Regions from separate parts of the Bradyrhizobium sp. 215_C5_N1_1 genome, predicted to be linked through region 2. Evidence: predicted binding sites of a transcription regulator. Region 2 holds the regulator's gene; the other holds the start of a gene.
What was found. The regulator LexA, encoded in region 2, represses DNA repair genes until DNA is damaged. The targets are predictions, from matches to a motif close to TGTTCNNNNTGTGTTCNG.
Positions count from the first base shown of each region.

Region 1: AB7G19_RS30650 (ImuA family protein) is a predicted target of LexA. The motif match lies at 6,424-6,441, and genes of this name have one in related genera.

Region 1 covers NZ_CP197228.1:6,359,281-6,370,385, reverse strand. The annotation lists gene AB7G19_RS30675 (GMC family oxidoreductase) at 1-468, opposite strand, end outside; gene AB7G19_RS30670 (M20 aminoacylase family protein) at 680-1,852, shown strand; gene AB7G19_RS30665 (inorganic phosphate transporter) at 1,929-3,557, opposite strand; gene AB7G19_RS30660 (UdgX family uracil-DNA binding protein) at 3,666-5,108, opposite strand; gene AB7G19_RS30655 (putative DNA modification/repair radical SAM protein) at 5,108-6,343, opposite strand; gene AB7G19_RS30650 (ImuA family protein) at 6,507-7,289, shown strand; gene AB7G19_RS30645 (Y-family DNA polymerase) at 7,192-8,778, shown strand; gene AB7G19_RS30640 (error-prone DNA polymerase) at 8,775-11,105, shown strand, end outside.
Region 2 covers NZ_CP197228.1:4,174,332-4,185,436, forward strand. The annotation lists gene AB7G19_RS20095 (hypothetical protein) at 1-74, shown strand, start outside; gene AB7G19_RS20100 (hypothetical protein) at 71-346, shown strand; partial or broken gene AB7G19_RS20105 (hypothetical protein) at 825-1,018, shown strand; gene AB7G19_RS20110 (hypothetical protein) at 1,660-1,899, opposite strand; gene AB7G19_RS20115 (hypothetical protein) at 1,949-2,104, opposite strand; gene AB7G19_RS20120 (hypothetical protein) at 2,101-2,394, opposite strand; gene AB7G19_RS20125 (hypothetical protein) at 2,391-2,678, opposite strand; partial or broken gene AB7G19_RS20130 (ComEC/Rec2 family competence protein) at 3,304-4,680, shown strand; gene AB7G19_RS20135 (GAF domain-containing protein) at 4,690-5,631, opposite strand; gene AB7G19_RS20140 (hypothetical protein) at 5,855-6,289, opposite strand; gene AB7G19_RS20145 (hypothetical protein) at 6,482-6,700, opposite strand; gene lexA (transcriptional repressor LexA) at 6,908-7,609, opposite strand; gene AB7G19_RS20155 (molybdopterin molybdotransferase MoeA) at 7,786-8,997, opposite strand; gene AB7G19_RS20160 (hypothetical protein) at 9,229-9,423, opposite strand; gene AB7G19_RS20165 (HAD family hydrolase) at 9,579-10,205, opposite strand; gene AB7G19_RS20170 (alpha-hydroxy acid oxidase) at 10,219-11,105, opposite strand, start outside.

The sequences.
Region 1 (11,105 bases), 2.2 Mb from region 2:
TGACAGCCGCGGCGCCTCGATGCGCCAGCCGCCGCCGGCGCCGTGATGCTCGCTCGCGCCGAGGAAGTGATCTTCGAGTTTCTTGAACAGCGGCAGCACGTCGTCATAACCCCAGCCGGTCATGCCGAGCTGGCGCCAGTGGTCGTAATCAGCGGCCTGTCCGCGCATCGAGATCATGGCGTTGATCGCCGAAGAGCCGCCGATCACCTTGCCGCGGGGATAGGCCAGCGAGCGGCCATTGAGACCGGGCTCGGCCTCGGTCTTGAACATCCAGTCCGAACGCGGATTGCCGATCGCGAAGAGATAGCCGACCGGAATGTGGAACCAGATCCAGTTGTCGTCGCCGCCGGCTTCGAGAATGAGGACGCGATTCCCTGATACGGCCGAGAGGCGGTTGGCGATGATGCAGCCGGCCGTGCCGGCCCCGACGACAATGTAGTCAAACTCACCTTCGAGCCGCCTCGGCATTCTGCTTCCACCCAAACAGGCGTCATGCCCAGGCTCGTCCCGGGCATCCACGCGCTTTCCGTCCTAATAGTCAGACGTGGATGGCCAAGACAAGCTGGTGACAGGCCCGGCCATGACGAGAGCACAGGGGACCCTCGATCCACGGGAGTTAGGTGGACTGGTGCTTGCATGGTAGACAGTCCTGTATTCCCAACAAGGCTTGAGACCCTCCATGCCCATCGTGAACCGAGTCGCCGACCTCCAACCCGATATTCAGGCATGGCGCCGGGACATCCACCAGCATCCGGAGCTGCTGTACGACGTTCACCGCACCGCAGCATTCGTTGCGGACCGGCTGCGCGAGTTCGGCTGCGACGAGGTCGTGACCGGCCTCGGGCAGACCGGCGTGGTCGGCGTGATCAAGGGCAGCAAGCCGGCCGGCGATGGGCTCAAGGTGATCGGCATGCGTGCCGACATGGACGCGCTGCCCGTCGACGAGCAGACCAACCTGCCTTACGCCTCCAAGACTCCGGGCAAGATGCACGCCTGTGGCCATGACGGCCACACCGCGATGCTGCTCGGTGCGGCCCGCTACCTTGCCGAGACCCGCAACTTCGCCGGCGATGCTGTCGTAATCTTCCAGCCTGCCGAGGAAGGCGGCGCCGGCGGCGCGGCCATGGTCAAGGACGGCCTGATGGAGCGTTTCGGCATCGAGCAGGTCTACGGCATGCACAACGGCCCGGGCATTCCGATCGGCTCGTTCGCAATCCGGCCGGGCCCGATCATGGCGGCGACCGACGAGGTCGACATCATGATCGAGGGCCTCGGCGGCCACGCCGCGCGTCCGCACAAATGCGTCGATTCCGTGCTGGTCGGCGCGCAGGTGATCACCGCGCTGCAGTCAATCGTCGCCCGCAGCGTCGATCCCCTGGAATCGGCCGTGATCTCGATCTGCGAATTTCACGCCGGCAACGCCCGCAACGTCATTCCGCAGACCGCAACGCTGAGGGGCACCATCCGCACGTTGTCGCCGGAGGTGCGCAAGCTGGTCGAGAAGCGCGTGCACGAGGTGGTGGCGGGCGTGGCGCAGATCACCGGCGCCAAGATCGACCTGCACTACAAGCGCAACTACCCTGTCGTGAACAACCACGCTGCGGAGACCGAGGTGGCGCGGCGCATCGCCAGGAACGTTGCCGGCGAGGCCAATGTGCACGAGATGCCGCCGCTGATGGGCGGCGAGGATTTCGCCTACATGCTGGAAGCGCGGCCCGGCGCGTTCATCTTCTGCGGCAACGGCGACAGCGCCGGCCTGCATCACCCAGCCTACAATTTCAACGACGAGGCGATCGTGTTCGGCACGTCCTATTGGGTCAAGCTGGTCGAGGAATCGCTCGCGGCGTCTTAACGCCGCCCCCCGAACCACAAACGAAAAGGGCCCGTGCATCGCACGGGCCCTTTGTCTTTGAGGCGCGTGATCGGCTTCAGAAGATCCGCGAGAAGATCACATACAGCGTGGCCGACAGCGCGATCGCGCAGGGCAGCGTCAGCACCCAGGCCATCAGCAGGTTGCGGATGGTCGCCATCTGCAGGCCCGAGCCGTTCGCGGCCATGGTGCCGGCGACACCCGACGACAGCACGTGGGTGGTCGAGACCGGCAGGCCGAACACGTCGGCGGCGCCGATCGTGGCGGCGGCGACCAGCTCGGCGGAGGCGCCCTGTGCGTAGGTGAGATGGGTCTTGCCGATCTTCTCACCGACGGTGACGACGATGCGCTTCCAGCCGACCATGGTGCCGAGGCCGAGCGCGATGGCGACGGCGACCTTCACCCAGGTCGGGATGAACTTCGTGGCGCTATCGAGGCCGCCCTTGTAGGCGTTCAAGGTCGCGACCTCTTCCTTGTTGAGGTCGTTTTCCTTGTCCTTCATCAGGAAGCGGATCGCTTCCGAGGTCAGGTACATGTCGTTACGGGTGTTGCCGACCACTTCCGCCGGTACCTTGTTGAGCGAGCCGTACTTCGCGACCTGGTCGCCGACATCCTTCACCAGCACCGACAGCGAGGGGTAGGTGCCTTCGCTGATGTGGTGCGAGGTGATGTACTGCGTCACCGCAGGACGAGGATCGCCGATGATCGAGTGACCGGCGCCCTTGGCCGCGATCACCTTGGAGGCGGCCTCCGAGACCTTCTGGAACTGGGCGACCTGGCTCTCCGGCAGCGCGCGGTTGAGCGCGTAAGCGGTCGGCACGGTGCCGATCAGGATCAGCATGATCAGGCCCATGCCCTTCTGGCCGTCGTTCGAGCCGTGGGCGAAGCTGACGCCGGTGCAGGTTGCGATCAGCAGGCCGCGGATCCAGAGCGGCGGCGCCTTGTTGCCTTCGGGCGCGGCATAGAGCGCAGGGTTGCGCACGATGAACTTGAGCAGCAGCAGCAGCACGGCGGCGCAGATGAAACCGAACAGCGGCGACAGCAGCAGCGCGTAGCCGATCTCGGTGGCCTTGCTCCAGTCGACGCCCGAGGTGCCGTCGCGGCCGCGCATGACGGCATTGGCGATGCCGACGCCGATGATCGAGCCGATCAGCGTGTGCGAGGAGGAGGCGGGCAGGCCGAAATACCAGGTACCGAGGTTCCAGATGATCGCGGCGATCAAGAGTGCGAACACCATGGCGAAGCCGGCGCTGGAGCCGACCTGGAGGATCAGCTCGACCGGCAGCAGCGAGACGATGCCGAACGCGACCGCGCCGGAGGACAGCAGCACGCCGAGGAAGTTGAAGAAGCCCGACCACATCACCGCGAATTCAGCCGGCAGCGAATGGGTGTAGATCACGGTCGCCACCGCGTTGGCGGTGTCGTGGAAGCCGTTGACGAATTCGAAGCCGAGCGCGATCAGCAGCGCGACGAACAAGAGGATGTAGGGCAGGAAGGTCGTCACCTTCGTGCCGGTCGCGTTGACGTCGACATAGATGCTGTAGGCAACGAACAGCAGGCCTGCGGCAAGGATGCCGAAGAACAGGATCATCGTGAGCGGGTTAAAACCCTTGTCGAGATTTGGCCTGGAAGCCGGCTGGACGGGCGTCGGATCGCCTACCGCACGGTCGAATGCAACGTCTGTCATTTTTGGACGCCCCTTAACTAATTTGAAGGGGCTATTGTCCGCGATGGATTTGAAGGCTGGATGACAACTGCGTCCTAAAGTCGCTTTCCCACCAGTATTCGCCAGTATTTAGGCGGCGCGTGGGGCTTTCTTCTGCAAACTGGCGGCAATCTTCAGGTCTTCGACAAAGCGCTGATATTCCAGCACTTTGGCTTCCGGATCAGGCAGCCGCAACAGATAGGACGGGTGCACCGTCACCAGTGCCTTGCGTCCCTCGGGCATATCTATGAGCCGGCCACGGGTCTTGCCGATCGGGGTGATCTTGCCGAACACGCTCTGCGCGGCGGTGGCGCCCATTGCCACGATGAGCTCGGGCTGGATTGCCGAAACTTCCCGCTCGTACCATTGCCGGCACGCCCGGATCTCCGGCGTCGCCGGCTTCTGGTGCAGACGGATCTTTCCGCGCGGCACGAATTTGAAGTGCTTGACCGCGTTGGTGACGTAGACCTTGTTGCGGTCGACGCCGGCTTCCTGAAGCGCACGGTCGAGCATCTGGCCGGCCGGGCCGATGAAGGGGTGGCCGGCGAGGTCTTCCTTGTCGCCGGGCTGCTCGCCGACCAGCATGATGGTCGCGTCTTTCGGGCCCTCGCCGAACACGGTCTGCGTCGCGTCCTTGTAGAGCGGGCAGGCGCGGCAGTGCGCGGCCTCCTCGCGGAGCGCTTCGAGATCGTCGGCAGCCAGCTTGCGTGGCATCGGAGCCTCCGGCCGCTTCTGGGGCTTGTGCGGATCGGTTGCGGCATTGGCGATCATGGCGCCGGTCATGCGCTCGGCGTCCTCGATCAAGGGCTTAATGATCGACGCCTCGGGCAGGTTCCTCCAGTATTTCTTCGGCATCTCCGTCTGCATCGCCTTCACCTTCAGCCGCGCCGGGTTGAAGATGCTGGCGTAGTAGCGCCGCCAGGTTTCCTCGAGCCGGTCTTCGCCGGGTGCTTCGCTCTTGCTCACGCCCGACGTGAACGAGAGCGCGTGGCCATCCCAATGCGCACACAGATCGGGTGTCAGGATCGACCATGGCATGTCGGCGAAGCGCTTGGCAAAGAACGGCGCGGCAAGCTCGACGATGTAATGCTCCGGCTCGAACCAGGCGACGTAATGCGCCGCGCGCTCGCGGCCGATCTCGCGGAAGCGCACGAAGGCATGCATCTTGTGCTCGTCGCGATGGACTGCTCTTGCCATGGCGGTGACTTGCGCGACATCAGGATTGGTCGCGACCTCGATGAGATCGTGATTGTCCTTCAATCGCCAGAGCAGGCGATAGAGGATCGCAAAGCGCTCGCCGTCGCGATGCAGGATCGCGGCCTTGGCGAGATCGACGAATTTTGCCGAGACGTTAAAGGTGCTGTCGTTCACCTCAAATATCGGAGACGGGGAGGGCGGTGCAAACAGCTCGGCTTCGCCGCCTTGTACGGTCCAGGTGACATCGGTTGGCTGCACATGATGCAGCACGAGGCTACGCGCGGCTTTGCGCCAGCCGTCGAAATCGGTTTCGGTGTCGAGGGTGATGTACTGCATCAGAAGCCAAACCCCAATTGTGTTGCCTTCGGCTTGAACCGTTCGATCAGCCGCGCCTCGTCGAGGCGATGCGGCGCGGGCCGGTGATCGCTGAGGACGATGAATGGCAGCGCCTTGTTGCGGGGCACATGCAGCCGCGCGAGATCGGAGAGGCGGATCGTGGTGGTGCGCCGCGTCGCGATGATGCGTTCGACCGCCTTGGTGCCGAAGCCCGGCACGCGCAACAGCTCCTCGCGGCTGGCGCGGTTGACGTCGAGCGGGAAGCGGTCGCGATGGCGCAGCGCCCAGGCGAGCTTCGGATCGATGTCGAGCGGCAGCATCGCGCTGTCGTCAACGATCTCCGCAACGTCGAAACCGTAGAACCGCATCAGCCAGTCGGCCTGGTAAAGCCGGTGCTCGCGCAGCAGCGGCGGCTGTACCAGAGGCAAAGCGCGGCTGGCATCGGGGATCGGGCTGAAGGCGGAGTAATAGACGCGCCGCAGCCGGTAGGAGCCATAGAGATTGGAGCTGGTGTGCAGGATGGTGTGATCAGAGGCCGCGTCGGCGCCGACGATCATCTGTGTGCTCTGTCCGGCGGGCGCGAAGCGCTGCGGCCTGGCCTTCGTCTTTGTGCTGCGGTTTTCCTCGGCCTCGTCGAGCTTCAGCCGCAGCCGGCCCATGGTGCGGCGGATCGCGCGCACATCCTTTTCCGGTGCGTATTGCTGCAGGCTCGTCTCCTCAGGCATCTCGATGTTGATGGAGAGGCGATCTGCATATTTGCCGGCTTCCGCGATCAGCGCGTCGTCGGCCTCGGGAATGGTCTTGAGATGGATGTAGCCGCGGAAGTGATGCTCCTCGCGCAGTTTGCGCGCGACGCTGACCACCTGCTCCATGGTGTAGTCGGGGCTGCGGATGATGCCGGAGGAGAGAAACAGGCCCTCGATGTAATTGCGCCGGTAGAAGTCGAGCGTGAGCTTGACCACTTCGTCGATGGTGAAGCGGGCACGCGGCACGTTGGAGGAGGCGCGGTTGACGCAATAAAGGCAGTCGTAATTGCAGGCGTTGGTCAGGAGCACTTTGAGCAGCGAGATGCAGCGTCCGTCCGGCGCGTAGGAATGGCAGATGCCCATGCCCGGCGCGGTCGAGCCCATGCCCTTGCCATCGCTGGAATCCCGCTTCTCGGTGCCGCTGGAGGCGCACGACGCGTCGTATTTGGCGGCATCAGCCAGAATCTCCAGCTTGCGTTGTACGTCCATCGTGGAATCCCTTTGATTCAGCTTACGAATCCGGATGAGCACCAATTCGATTGACTCCCCGGCCGCTGTTAGCTTTATATTAGAACATATCATGAACAAATGAGCCAGCCGTAGGTTCTTATTTTTGAGAACCTCGGCAATCACCTCTGAAGGAGCGGCGTATATGAGCGGCGCACGGATGAACGCGCTTGCGACCTTGCGCGGCCAGATCGAGCGCATCGAGACGGCGGAGGTCGTGCATCAGCACGATCGCGTCGCGCTCGGCCACGACGAGGTCGACAGCGCGCTGAAGGGCGGGCTCGCGCGCGCGGTGATCCACGAGGTGTTTTGCGAGGGCCGGCAGGGAACCGCCGCGACGGGTTTTGTCATGGGGCTTGCGGGGCGTGTCTCGCGGCGCCGGCCGCTGCTGTGGGTGCGGCAGGATTTTTCGGAACTCGAGACCGGCGCGCTGTCGATGAGCGGGCTTGCCGAGATCGGTCTCGATCCGCGCCGCGTGGTGATGGTGCGCGCCGCCGATGTCGAGAGCGCGTTGCGGACCTCGGCCGATGCGCTCGCCTGCGACGCGCTTGGCGCCGTTGTGCTCGAGCTCTGGGGTGAGACGCGGCAGTTCGATCTCGTGGCGAGCCGCAAGCTGACACTGGCCGCGCAAGGCTCCGGTGTCACCGGCCTGATGTTGCGGATGGCCGCGCAGCCGCTGCCCTCGACCGCGGAGACGCGGTGGATGTTGCGCGCGGCGCATTCGCCGCCGGGCCCGGCATGGAGCTCCTGGGGCGCGCCGCGCTTCGATGCCGAACTCTTGCGCAATCGTCATGGCCCGTGCGGCCGGTGGATCATGGAATGGAAATGTGATGAGTGCCAGTTCTCTGAACCGTCGACGTATCCTCAGCCTGTGGCTGCCGCGCCTGCCCATCGATCGGATTCAGCGGTTCTTCGGCGCGCTGGGTAAGACCAATGATCCGAGCATCGTTGTCATCAAGGACAACAATGCGCTGGTGATCCATGCGCTGGACGAAGCCGCCGAGCGCCTCGGCTTGCACATCGGCCAGCCCCTGGCCAATGCACGGGCGATGTGTCCGGACTTGAAAGTGTTCGACGCCGATGTCGTGGCCGATGCGAAGACGCTCAGCGACGTCGCCGACTGGTGCGACCGCTTCACGCCGCTGGTGGCGCTCGATCCGCCGTACGGGCTGTTTCTGGACATCACCGGCTGCGCGCATCTGTTCGGCGGCGAGGCTGCGTTGTTGCAGACCTTCGTCCGCGCGCTCGCCCGTCAGGGTTTTGCCGTCAGCGCGGCGATCGCCGGCACCTCGGTCTGTGCGCGCACGCTGACGCGGCAGGCCTCCGGCACCATCGTCGCCGATGGCGGGGAGGCGGCGGCGATCAGCCGGCTGCCGGTATCCGCGCTTGGTGCGGGCGAGGCCATCACCACTGGTCTGCGCCGCGCCGGCCTGAAAACCATCGGCGATGTCGCCTCGCGCGAGCCGCATGAGATCACGGCGCGGTTCGGCGCGCGGTTCTCCACGCTGCTCGCGCATGCGCAGGGGCATGGCGATGCCCCGATCAATCCGCGCAAACCGCTGCCGGATTATATCGTGGAGAAGCGCTTTGCCGAACCGATCGCCACCGACACCATGATCGCGCTGACGCTGTCGCGGCTCGCCGACACGCTGATCGCGTCCATGGAGAAGCAGGGCAAGGGCGCGCGGCGCCTGGAAGCCGCCTTCTTTCGTACCGACGGCGTGGTGCGCGCGATCATGGTCGAGACCGGGCGGCCGGTGACGCAAAGCAAAGTCATCGACCGGCTGTTTCGCGAACGTCTCGATGCGCTCGCCGATCCGCTGGATCCCGGCTTTGGTTTCGACATGGTGCGGCTGTCGGCGAGCCGCACCGAGATCGTGGTGCAGGAGCAGCGCGATCTCGACGCCCATGTCCATGACAATGACGAGCTCGCCGCGCTGATCGACCGCATCGCCGCGCGCATCGGCGGAAAGCGCGTCGTCGTGCATTTGCCTGAGGATACCCATATCCCCGAATGTGCGGTGCTGGCCGCGCCTGCCCAGCACCATCTCGCCGTGGCCATGCAGGCCGAATGGCCGGCGCGCGCCGAGAGCGAGCCGCCGCTGCGCCCCCTGCGGCTGTTCGACAGACCGGAGCCGATCAAGGTGCCGTTCGCGACCGTGCCGGACGGCCCGCCGCATCAGTTCACCTGGCGGCGTGCGCTGCATGCGGTGGTGCGGGTGGAAGGGCCCGAGCGCATCGCGATGGAATGGTGGCGGCAGGACGGCAAGCAATTGACGCGGGATTATTTCCGCATCGAGGATGCCGAAGGCCTGCGCTTCTGGATCTTTCGCGACGGTCTTTACGAAGGAGAGGTGTTCGACGACGAAGGCAAACCCATTCCCCCCAACTGGTATGTGCACGGTCTCTTCGCATGACCACGCCCGCTTATGCCGAGATCGGCATCACCACCAACTTCTCCTTCCTGCGCGGCGGCTCGGATCCGCGCGCCTATGTGCATCAGGCGAGCATCCTCGGCATTCCCGTGATCGGCATTGCCGACCACAACACGCTCGCCGGCGTGGTGCGCGCCTACAAGGAGCTCGACAATGACAAGGTGCTGCACAAGCCGAAATTGCTGATCGGCGCGCGCATCGTCTTCATCGACGGCACGCCCGACATTTTTGTCTATCCGCGCGACCGCGCCGCCTATGGCCGGCTGTGCCAGCTCCTCACCAGAGGCAAGCGCGGCGACGACATCACGCGGATCGAGAAGGGCGAATGCCATCTCTCTTTTGCCGACCTTCTTGAGTTTTCCGAGGGCCAGCTCCTGATCCTGACGCTGCCGCATCGCTTCGAGCCCGCGCAGGCGCTGGATGTTCTCGCCAAGCTTAAGGACAGCCGCGCCGAGGGCGTGTGGCTGGCGGCGAGCCTGGTCTATCGCGGCGACGACCGCCGCCGCCTGGCGCGGCTCGATGATCTCGCCGCCAAAGCAAACGTGCCGCTGCTCGCGACCAACGAGGTGCTCTATCACGATCCCGGCCGCCGTCCGCTCCAGGACGTGCTCACCTGCATCCGGGAAAAAACCACGATCGAGGCGGTCGGAAGGAAGCTCGAAGCCAACGCCGAGCGCTTCCTGAAGACGCCACGCGAAATGTCGCGGCTGTTCCGCGATTTTCCCGAGGCGATCGCGGAGACCATGCGCTTTGCGGGCAAGATCGATTTCACGCTCGACCAGCTCAAATACCAGTATCCGGACGAACCGGTGCCGCGGGGCAAGACCGCGCAAGAGCATCTGGAGGATCTGACCTGGGCCGGCGTCGACAAATATTTCGGCGGCAAGATCGATGACAAGCTGCGCACGACCCTGAAGAAAGAGCTCGCGCTGATCGCCGAGCTGAAATACGCGCACTACTTCCTCACCGTGCACGACATCGTACATTATGCGCGCAGCCAGAACATCCTGTGCCAGGGGCGGGGATCGGCGGCGAACTCAGCGGTCTGCTACGTGCTCGGCATCACCTCGGTCAATCCGACCAGCGTCGATCTCCTGTTCGAGCGCTTCATCTCCAAGGAGCGGCTGGAGCCGCCTGACATCGACGTCGATTTCGAGCATTCGCGGCGCGAGGAGGTGATGCAATATGTCTATCGCCGCTACGGCCGCCACCGCGCCGCGATCATCGCCACCGTGATCCATTACCGTCCACGCAGCGCCATTCGCGACGTCGGCAAGGCGCTGGGCCTGACCGAGGACGTCACCGCCGCGCTCGCCGACACCGTCTGGGGAAGCTGGGGCAAGGGCCTCAACGACATGCAGGTCAGGCAGGCCGGGCTCGATCCCAGCAATCCCATGATCAACCTCGCGGTCGAGCTTGCGACCGAGCTGATCGAATTCCCGCGTCATCTCTCCCAGCATGTCGGCGGCTATGTGCTCACCCAGGACCGGCTCGACACCTATGTGCCGATCGGCAACGCCGCGATGGACGAACGCACCTTCATCGAGTGGGACAAGGACGACGTCGACGCGCTCAACATGATGAAGGTCGACGTGCTCGCGCTGGGCATGCTGACCTGCATCCGGAAATGTTTTGATTTGATCGACCACCACAAGGGCAAGCGCTGGGTTCTGGCGAGTGTCCCTCAGGACGATCCCAAGGTTTACGACATGCTGTGTGCTGGGGAATCCCTCGGCGTGTTCCAGGTCGAGAGCCGCGCCCAGATGAACATGTTGCCGCGGTTGAAGCCGCGGACCTTCTACGACCTTGTCATCGAAGTCGCGATCGTGCGGCCCGGACCGATCCAGGGCGACATGGTGCATCCGTATCTGCGACGGCGGAACGGCCAGGAAAAGGTGAGTTATCCCTCGCCATCACCCGAACACGGTCCCGCGGACGAACTCTACAAGGTGCTGCACAAGACGAAAGGCGTGCCCTTGTTCCAGGAGCAAGCCATGCGCATCGCGATCGAGGCGGCAAAATTCACCTCCGAGGAGGCTAACGGCCTGCGCCGCTCGATGGCGACCTTCCGCAATGTCGGCACCATCGGCCAGTACGAGGAGAAGCTGATCGGCAACATGGTCGCGCGCGGCTACGATCCCAACTTCGCCAGAAGCTGCTTTGACCAGATCAAGGGCTTTGGCTCCTACGGTTTTCCAGAGAGCCATGCCGCGAGCTTTGCTCAGCTCGTCTACATCTCGTCATGGCTGAAATATCATCACCCCGATGTGTTCTGTTGCGGCCTGTTGAACTCGCAGCCCATGGGCTTT
Region 2 (11,105 bases):
TCGAGATCCTTTTCCTGCGATCATTGTTTCGGCTGGTCGAGCGAGATTGCGAGAACCGGGAGCGATCAGCATGAGCAACGTGATTGAGCTATCGCGACCCGACCGAGCGGCCGTCGAGAAACTTCACGCAAAGGCCTTCCGCAATCTGGAGCAAAAGGTCGGCGATCTCGATCGGATGGGCGAGATCACAGAGCATTTGGTCGCCGACTGGTGCCAAGACGTGACCAACGAGCGATGTCTGGAGCTTGCCAACTTCGCGGTCCAGCACCTCGCGGACATGCTGCGCGAGTTCAAGACGAGCTATTACGCAGCGTGGAACGACGAGACGCAGCGGGGTGCGCCATGAAGCGCCGGCGGCTGAGGCGATAATACCAGGGCCCGCCGGTTCACGCTGACGGGCCTAGCACTCCCGGCGCTCTAATCCGCAATTGGATCGGCAGCCGGGAGCAGTTGGGGCTGGAATGACATGCCGTGCCATGTCTGCCCTCCAAGTGACAATGCGTAGAAAACCGGACTCCGGTAGTTGCCCGGACTCCATTTTCGGAACGGGGTGTTCTATTAAAGGAACACCGGCCCGATTTAAGTACCAACCGATTTCAAGTTACCCGGGATGGCCGCAGTGGGGCTGGAACCACGCTGCGGCTTTTCCCATTTTGCGGCATTTCAGTTGGAGCCGCTGCTGCTCGACCCCGCCAGGATTATGACTCGCGTTCCTATGTCGAAGAGCGCACACTAAATCATCACCGCGCGGCCCTTGGCTTTTATCGGTGATGAGAACGCCATCTCGCGCTCCCGCCTCCTTCCTCTGGATAGGAGCCAGCGCCATGCGACGCCGAACCAAGCAGACCACCCCCTTGAAGAGCGCTTTGCCGAAGAGGCCAAGCGCCTCCGTGAGAAGGCTGAAACGCTTCCCCCAGGAATCGAGCGGGAGCATGCAATTCGCAGAGCCCGCCAAGCCGAGACCGGCTCTCACATCAGCGACTGGCTGAGATCGCCCGGCCTACAGCCGCCGGAATAGAAGGTCCTTCAGGCAGCCGCGAGTTGCCCCGCGTATATCCGAACGCGGCCATTTGTGGTCATTCGCAGCCTACCCGATAGAAAGACCATGTAGCCCAAAGCAATGAGCCGATCGCTGTGTGCGGGGGGGATTATGGGCGCGCGGCCGTTTGGGGGCACATTGCCAACCAGAAGCAGCGAAGCGAACTCTTCTGCGGTTAGGGCTTCTGTTTCCCGGGCCATCCCTCACACTGAACCGCATCGACAATCGCGCCTGTTCAATTTTGCTCAAGACAGAAAATAAAGGCCGCCTCAGTTGGCGCTGGGAGTGAGCAATTTTGCTCATCATGCTGCTTCCAGACGTGCTACTTTTTCCCGATGCGTAACGAATGGGTCTATCGTGGCGTTGTGATTGTGCTGGGGATGCTGCCGGTAGCGGCTGCCGCCATTGGCCTCTTTTTCCTGTAAGGCCGTTCAGTTGGATCCCGAGGTTGGTCATTCAATAGGAACGATCGTCCGACAGAAAGATTGAGCAATCGGTCTGTGGCGCGTTCCTAGGTTCGCGCCATCCACCCGGAACCGCCCATCGTCTAACGCGCGTTGGGCGATGGGTCGGTTCTCGTAGGGCCGCCTTAGTTGGCAATGCTTCCGCGCCAGTTCGCCTCAGCTGGCCGCGGGTTTCTTTTTGGCTAACCCGTCTTGACATGGAACGCCGAAGCTGTCGCAAGTGAGCGCGAAAGCATCTTTCGCCTTCGAGTCTTCAAAGCAGAAGACCATGCCGACGTCGGCCCGATCGATCCACCAGTCGACCTTATTCTCCTTCGCAATTCGGGAAGCTTCTCCGCGCAGTAGATCGAGCTGTTTTCCAGCCGCACGGACGATCAGGCAGTTTTCCTTGGGCATAATCTCGAATCCTCAAATGATGAAAGTGCACGGCAGCTTGCGCCGCGGATCAAGCTGGTGAGCCTATCACGTCGTATTCGAATGCCACTCCCTCGGGATCGTTCTCCTCGAACCACGTTTCCGCAGCATCGATGGTGGAAAAGACCTTGATGTGATCGGCGTCGCCGACCCGTTTGGCAGTATTCACGTACACGAAGACGGTCATTGATCCCTCTTCAGTTTGCGCCGGCCCCAATGGGGCCCCTTTCCCTTCGGGTTAAACTCCGGGACGTGGTGGCGGTTCAACGCCCGCATGACCCCGATGCGGGCAAACATCGCCGGGCCGCCGCCTTCCGCCACCAGGATCAAGGCTTCCATCGCGGCTTGCCATTCTAGCGCGGCGTGCTCTTTCTTCGGCAATGCCGCAATGTATTCGCCGGCATCCAGCAGCGTCACCAGCTTGCCGCCGTCCACCTCGATCGGCTCCTCGAAAGGCCGCCCCCAGCCCTTGGTCATTGCGTGTTTCGGTACCCCATGATTGCGAGCTGCGGATTGCCCCGCTCAAAGTCTGGCCGAACGTCGGCGCCGCGACCACCGCAACCCCCACAGACGAACCGCGGCTCGAGATCGGAGAGCCTTACATCGTCCGGCCAGCGGTCGGCGTTCAGAGCAACGTGATGACCGCAATGGCAGTAGACTAGCACGCCGCGCACGCCCATCTCGCGCATCTCGCCGAAGGTGATCTTGAGCGGCCGCCCGTCGGTGTGCGTAGGCGTGTGGCGTCGGACAGGGCGAGGCATGCCGCGATCAAAGCGGCATCCTAAGCGCGTCGCAAATTATCAATCCCTTGGGGCCCGGGACGCGCCCGGGCTACTGCGCGTCGTGTGTGGAAAAAGTGGGCAGCCGTCCCGCTTGATCCATCTCAACGCTCACCGGTGTCGCTCGGCAATGCTTTAACCATGCGCTCATCGGATGAGCCAAGCCCGCCTAGAAAGGCGCCAGAGCCTCAGCCCTCGCGCGAGGAGCAGGCTCGACGCATCATTGAGGAATATGCGGACAGCCTGCGCGAGATCATCAGGAAGCTCCGCCGACATCTCAATTGACGCGTGGACTCTTGACGGCAGGCGGCCCGCCGGAGTCTGATCCGCCGCATGGGGCAGGATCAGCACGACATCGACGAGCTCGCGCGCATGGAGCATGTCTGAGGCTGACAGGCCACTCAATACTCGGCGTCAGCGTCGCGCGTCACCTGCCTGAACCACAGGACGAAAGCGGCGAGCAGCGCCGCCACCACTGCCAACAGGATCCAGCCCATCTCACGCCCCCTCTGTCTGAGGCGTGACCAGGTGCTTCCCGCGCTCACAATTTGGGAAGCGAACCTGTATTAATATATTGAAATAGCTCATGTTTCCCCGCAGTTGACATATCTCCGGCTATCACATGGCGGTCGTCGCCGGCGTGGTCTTCTTCGCGGTGCGCGCGCTGCTGGCGTTGATCCCTGGAATGGCGGCCGGCTTTGCCATCAAGAAATGGTCGGCGGCCGCGGCGCTGGTCGCAGCCGCGTTCTATCTGCTGCTGTCGGGCGCGGAGGTCGCGACGCAACGCTCGTTCTTCATGACGGCGGTGGTGCTGATCGCGGTCATGGTCGATCGCCGTGCCATCACCTTCCGCACGCTGGCGGTGGCCGCGCTGATCGTGCTCGCGGTCGCACCGGAAGCACTTGTGCATCCGAGTTTTCAAATGTCCTTCGCCGCGACGCTCGGACTGGTGGCGCTGGTGCAGATCGGCATGCCGAACCTGTTTGCGTCGCCCGATCATTCCGCGACCGCGCGGATTGCAATGTGGGGCGGGCGCGAAATCGCGATGCTGTTCCTGGCCTCGCTGATTGCGGGGCTCGCGACCACGCCCTATGCCGCCTTCCATTTTCACCGCGTGACGCCGTTCGGCGTGCTCGCCAACCTCGGGGCGATGCCGGTGGTCTCGGCCCTGGTGATGCCCGCGGGCCTGTTGGGCTTGATTGCAGCGCCGTTCGGACTCGATGGTCCGTTCTGGTGGCTGATGGGGATCGGCATCGACTGGATGGTTGCGGTGTCGCGCTGGGTGGCCGCTTTGCCGGGCGCGGTCGGCCGCATCTCGGCTTTCGGCATAGCACCGCTGATCGCGGCAAGCTTGGGAATCATCGTGATGGGCTTGTTGCGCACGCCGTTGCGCTGGGCCGGCGCGGTGGTGTTGTTGGCCGCGATCCTCTGGGGACTGTGCGCGCGCCAGCCCGATATCCTGATCGCCGGTGACGGCCAGAGCGTCGCGGTGCGGGGCAGGGATGGGCACCTGCATCTCATCAGGTCGAGCAAGGACAGTTTTCTTCTGAAGGAATGGCTCGCCGCCGACGCCGATCCGCGCGACGCCGGCAGTGCCTCACTGGCCGCCGGCGTGTCGTGCGACGAAGCCGGCTGCGTGACGCCGCTCGCCGACGGGCGCCTGGTCGCGCTGGCCTTGCGCATCGATTCACTGGCTGACGATTGCAGCCGTGCCGCGCTGGTGGTGACGGCGCGGCCGGCGCCGCCGGATTGCGCGGCGATGGTTGTCGACCGTCAGCGTCTCGCAAGGCAAGGCGCGCTGGCGCTGACGCGAAGCGGCGACGGTTTTGCGGTTCAGGCGGCGAAGACGAGGGGGACAGACCGTCCGTGGTCGCCGGCGGCGGCCGGCGAGGCGGATTTCAGCGCGAGCCTTGCGCCGCAGGCGGCGGCTCCCCGCAACCGCGACGCGACGCCATCGGAAGCCGACCTGCAGGCCGAGGATTGAGCGGACGGGTTACAGATACCAGGCCAGCACGGCGTCGAGCCTGGCGTTGCCGATCACCGGAAGGACGACCATCTGGCTCAGCCCAGAGGCGCTGGCCTGCAAGGCCGCGACCGAGACGTCACGCGCGAGATCGTCGTTGAGTGCGGGCATGCCGGTGGCCCAGGCCCCGCCGATGCTGCCTTCGCCTTTGGCGATGGATTTCGTCGCATAGAGCGCGGCGAGGTCGGTCTGCGCGCTGCAATCGCCGGCGCGGAAGACCAGCGCCGAACGGGCCTCGTCCGGGACCCAGATCTCGAAGCGTCGCGCAATCGGGGTCGCCTGCGCGGAGAGAAATGTCAGCACCCAGGTCTGATCGGTGCCGGTCCGGTAGGGAACGCCGACGCCGAGATTGATTCCGACCTTGGCGGCGTCCTCCCAGCGCAGAAAACTCCTGGCATCGTGCAGGTCCTTGATGATCAGCGGCAGGCCGGCTTTCCAGATGCGGCCGGGAAGGCCGAAGCCGCGCGGAAATCTGGTGTGGCGGGAGTTGAATTCGAACATGTCGGCGGTGCCGTAATAGCCGTCGACGAGCCCCATCTCGTGGGAGGTTTCGGCATCGTTGTGCCAGAGTTCGATCGCGCCGACATGGGCCTCGTCGTCGCCGCAGAACAGCACCATGACGGCTTGCAGGAATTCGCCTGAAAACACCGGCACCGCCACGCCGCAGGTCAGCCCGGCGGCGATGGCCTGATCGGTCCGCTTGAAATAGGAATCGGTGAATCTAGTGAGGATCACGGGGTGGCCGCCGGCCCAGGCCTTGCCGGGAAGTCCCTCGTCATATCCGAAGTGCAGATCCTCGCTCACGTCCCTAAACGCGGACAACCCTTCGCCGTAGAGGCCGCCGCCGAATTCCAGCCGCATGCGCGTGCGGTCAGGCACCCAGAGTTCAACGACGCGAATGAAGGTCTTCATCGAACGTGCCCGCCGTCTCAAGCCGCACCAAGCATCGGCCATTTGGCTGCGGAACGGACGTTCAAAATTCAGGCAGGACAGCGCAAACTTCGTGCGGTGGGAGACGCCACGGCTTGGTCCGCCCGATGGAGTTTCGCGGGACACAAACGACACCATCTCGCCGGCCTCGGCCGGCGATGGCGATTTCAATCCTGGCCCGACCTGTCGGCCGGGAATGGCTGCATCAGCCGATCGGCAGGCGGGTGATGGTTGTCCGGCTGTCGGTGATGGTCTGCGGCTTGTGCTCGCGCTCGCCGAGCGGCTGGGTCACCGGTAGCTGCAGCACGGTCGCACGCTGGCCTTCGACCAGCTGCGTCACCAGCACGGATTTGCCGTCGGGGAATTCGATCGCATCATGATGGCGATCGGGAATGTGCGGATCGATCTTGCCGAACTTGCCGACGCGCGAATTGACGGTGCGCGTCCAGATCCAGCGATTGTCGTAGCGGACGTTGTCGGCGAAGGCGAGCTCCGTCCCCGGGAGCAGGCAGACCGCGACGGTCGGATCGGCCGCGGAGGCAAAGCCGCGCGTCGAGGTGCCGCGGAAGGTTGTCGTGACGATCGTCTCGCCGACTTCGGCGGGACGCGACGCGACGGCATGCAGGCTGTAGTCACACATCGGGTGCTCCTCATGCAGGGATAGCGACCCACGTCTCTTAATCGAGGCGCAGGCCTCTATCAGAGTGGAAATACCAAACGTTCTGCCGGGTTGTAGGCAAATCTACGGCTCGCCGCCGCAGGCCGCAATCACATTAACTTTCCCGAATCCACCAGGAACAAAGCCCGCCCCTTTGCATTCTGCAGGCGCGTGTCAGCGCCCCGCAGGCGCCGACCAGCCGGAATACTGCCAGCCCGGCCGCGACGGTTGGTCGACGGCGTCGAGGGCCTTGCGGACTTGCTCGCTAACGGCGGTGTCCTTGCGGACATGGGGCCGCGATTGCGCGGCTAAGGTTTGTACGTCCAAGGCTTGCGACGCTGATGCTGCGATCAGCGGCGCCACAGCAATTGTGCTCAGAACGATCCGGCGCATGACTTCTCCTCGAACCTGAAGGCCGCGAAGCAGAGCTGCTTCGTGCGGCGTGCCGAGGATTTACCGCTGGAGGAGGGGCCGGATAATCTGCGCGAAACCAGAAAGACTATCCAGCGGAAGCGGACAATCGTCCGCTCCAATCTCGGATCGGCGATGCCGATCCAAAGCGCGCGGGGCGCCAAATAACCGATACCGGCACGTCCGGTATCAATACTTCCGGTACAGCCCGATCAGCTTGCCCTGGATCTTCACCCGGTTGGGCGGCAGAATGCGGACCTCATAGGCCGCATTGGCGGGCTCGAGCGCGATCGAGGCGCCGCGGCGGCGGAAGCGCTTGAGCGTCGCCTCCTCGTCGTCGATCAGCGCCACCACGATATCGCCGGTATCGGCGCTCTCGTTGCGCTGGATCAGCGCCATGTCGCCGTCGAGAATGCCGGCCTCGACCATGGAATCGCCGCGCACTTCGAGCGCGTAATGTTCGCCCGAGCCGAGCATGTCAGGCGGTACGCTGATGGTGTGGCTGCGGGTCTGCAAGGCCTCGATCGGCGTACCGGCCGCGATGCGGCCCATCACGGGGACCGCGACGGGGCGCTCGCCCTCGTCCGCCGGCGGGCTCGAAGTCGTGCGGACCTTGCCGAGATTGCCTTCGATGACGCTCGGCGTGAAGCCGCGGCGGCTGCCGGCAGCGGCCTGAAGCTCGGGCAGCTTGATCACCTCGATGGCGCGGGCCCGGTTGGGCAGGCGCCGGATGAAGCCGCGCTCCTCGAGCGCAGTGATCAGGCGATGGATGCCCGATTTCGAGCGCAGGTCGAGCGCGTCCTTCATCTCATCGAAGGAGGGCGGCACGCCGCTTTCCTTCAGCCGTTCGCTGATGAACCGCAGGAGCTCGTATTGTTTGCGCGTTAACATCTCGACCAAAATCCCCCGGTTGATGTCGTTCGATTCCGAGACGCTGAATTCAGCAGTAAGCCGCTACATTCTCGAAACAAATCATGAACGGACACTATATGTTCGATACATGTTCCGCAACTGCTTAATTTACCGTGAACGCGACAAAGTTCGCGGAACGCACGCGAACGAAGCGCTCAGACGGGCAGCCGCAAGACCTCGCAAGGCGTGCCGGCTTCGGCCTTCGACGCGAATGGCGCGCGCACGAGAAGTGCCTGTGCCGCAGCGAGATTCGCAAGCAGCGAGGAATCCTGGTGATTGACCGGAAGGGCGACGAGCGTGCCGTCATCGCGCAGCTCGAGGCGTGCGCGCAGGTAATCCTCGCGCTGGTCGTTGGCGCCGACATCGCGGCCGAGCACCGCGCGTTCGCGGCGGTGATGAATCATCGAACGGCCCGAAAGCGCGCGAATCAACGGCACCATGAACAGGAAGCCGCAAACGTAGGATGACACGGGATTGCCGGGCAGGCCGATCACGCGCATCGCGCCGAGCCGCCCGTTCATCATCGGCTTGCCCGGCCGCATCGCGATCTTCCAGAACGCCATCGAGATACCTTCGTCCCTCAGCGCCTGCTGGACCAGATCGTGGTCCCCGACCGACGCGCCGCCGGTCGTGATCAGGATGTCGGCGCCGCTCTCCCGCGCGCGGCCGATGCCGGCCGTGGTGGCCTCCAGCGTATCGGCGGCAACGCCGAGGTCGATGGTATCGGCGCCCTCGCTGCGGGCGAGCGCGTGCAGGGCGTAGCCGTTGGAATAGACGATCTGGCCGTGGCCCGGCGTCGTACCCGGCATCACCAGCTCGTCGCCGGTCGCGAGGATCGCGACCTTCGGGCGTCGCCGGACTGGCAATTGCGGGTAATTCATGCCGGCGGCGAGCGCGAGGTCGCGCTCGGTGAGCCGGGCTCCCTTGCGCAGCAGCACGTCGCCTTCCGAGAAGTCGACGCCGGCGGGGCGGATGTGCCGCCCCGTTACGGCGGCTTCCTTGATGGTGATGCGCTTGCCGTCCGCGATCGTGTCCTCCTGGATCACGACCGCATCAGCGCCATCGGGAACGACACCGCCGGTGAAGATACGCACGGCCTCGCCGGCGCCGATCGATCCCGCAAACGGGCGGCCCGCCGCGACCTCGCCGATCAGGGTGAGCTGGGATTCGATCTTCGCCGCATCGACCGCGCGCACCGCATAGCCGTCCATTGCCGACATCGCCTGCGGCGGCTGCGTGCGCCGCGCGGCGACGTCGCGCGCGAGCACGCGGTGGAAGGCTGCGTCGAGCGCGATCATCTCTTCAGGCAGCGGCTCTGCGCCCGCCAGCACCGCAGCGAGCGCGTCGGAAACCGGCATCAGGGCCACGGGTGAAAACTCCTGCTGGGCCCGTTCGGGCAAATCGGCGGCGAGAGTTCTAGCCGAGTGCAGGCGCAGAGGCAAAACAGTGGCCGCGCAGGATGATTTATCCTGCGTCATCCGCTCTGCGATGAAGGGTGAGCATCAAGTCCGCCGCGGCATGATCCAGAAGGCGAGACAGACCGGTACGAGGATGGCCATGGCGAGGACGAGAAAGACGAGAGCCACGGCCAGCATCGGTCAGCCCCCCGGCTGCTTGTACGGACTGACGTCCGGCGCTGCGGGGCCCTGATCCCTGTCAGGCAGCGGGTCGGCCTGGGATTTCAGGTCGGCGGCCTTGCTGATCAGCTTGGCGGAAAGCTCAGAATCCGATGTGGTCCTGGCGAATTTCATCAGCAGAGAGGCCTGCTTGGTGAGGTAGGTTTTGCCCAACACGACGATAAGCCCGATGTAGAATTCCCAACGGACTCATGAGTCCTGAGAGGGGCAATCGTTCCGGGAACTCCGTATAAAAATGCACAAAGGGTTTTGGTTCCTCGCCCCCAGGCAAAATAGTTCCATTCGCGGCCCGTCGGCTTGCCGGCCAGAGATCAGATTCCGAGCGCCTTGAGGGCGTTCCCGACGTCGCGGGGCGAGGTCACGTGGACCGTGGTCAGGCCGCGCGACCGCGCTCCTTCGATGTTCTCGGCAAGATCGTCGAAGAACACGATACGGTTCGCGGGCACGCCGATCGCCGCCACGACATGGTCGAAGGCCTCCACATCGGGTTTGCGCAGGCCGATGCTGGACGACAGATACAGCTCGCGGAAATGGCCGAGCAGGGCGGCATATTCCTTCGAGAAGTGGTCCACATGCGGCCGGTTGGTGTTGGAGAAGGCGTAGAGCGGCAACTGCTTGGCCGCACGCGGCAGCAGCTCGGCGATATCGGGCATCTCGCCGGCGAAGATCGCGTTCCAGCCCTCCAGGAACTGCGCGTCCGAGATGCCGATCCCGAGCGAGACGCGCAGCGAGTCAAAATAGGCCTCGTCGCTGATCTTGCCGACCTCGTGCAGCCGATAGGCTTCGCTGTCCCGTACATAGCGCGCGACGATGGCTTCCGGCTTGCAGCCGGCATGTCCCGCCCAGCAGGCGATCGCCTTGGAGAAATCGATGTCGAGCACGACGCGGCCGAGATCGAACAGGAGCGCGTCCGCGCTGCCGGGAGAGAGCGAGCTCATTGCATCCTTTCACTCAATATCGATAGGGGTCATGGTCGAACAGCGGGAACGCGCTGAACACGCTCGGCGCATTCGTTGCGGTCGCCTGGTGCAGGCAGGACTTGTCGACCTCGGCGAACGAGGTGGCGCCCAAGAGGCCTAGGCAGCGCAGCACCTCGTCCTCGAGCAACTCCAGCATTCGCCTCACGCCGGCCTCGCCGGCTGCGGCCAATGCCCAGCATTGCAGCCGGCCGATGCCGACCATGTCCGCGCCCGCCGCGATCGCCTTGACGATGTCGGTGCCGCGGCAGAAGCCGCCGTCGACCATGATCTTGGCGCGTCCCTTCACGGCGTCGACGATCTCGGGCAGCACATGCATGGCGCCGCGGCCGTGATCGAGCTGGCGGCCGCCATGGTTGGAGACGTAGATCCACTCGACGCCGTGGTCGACCGCGATCCGGGCGTCCTCGGCGGTGGCGATGCCCTTCAGGATGAGCGGGATCTTGAACTTGTCCTTGATCATCTTCACGGTCCGCCACTCCAGGCCCTTCTGGTAATCGCCGCCGGTGGCGCGCAGGCGGCTCTCGCGAACATAGCGCTTGGCAATGTCACGTTCGCGACGGCTGTAATGGGCGGTATCAACGGTCAGGCAGAAGGCGGCGTAGGCGTTCTTCTCGCTCCGGCTGACGACATCGGCGACGAAATCGTCGTCGCCGCGCACATAGAGTTGATAGAGCCGCAGCGCATCAGGGGCGGCCTCGGCGGTCTTCTCCAGGCCGGGCTCGGACACCGAGCTCAGCATGTGCGCCGCGCCGAAGGTGCCGCAGGCGCGGGCGACGCTCGCCGCGCCATCCGGATCGAAGATCTCCAGTGCGCCGACAGGGGCCAGCACCACCGGCAGCCGCATCCGGCGCCCGAACA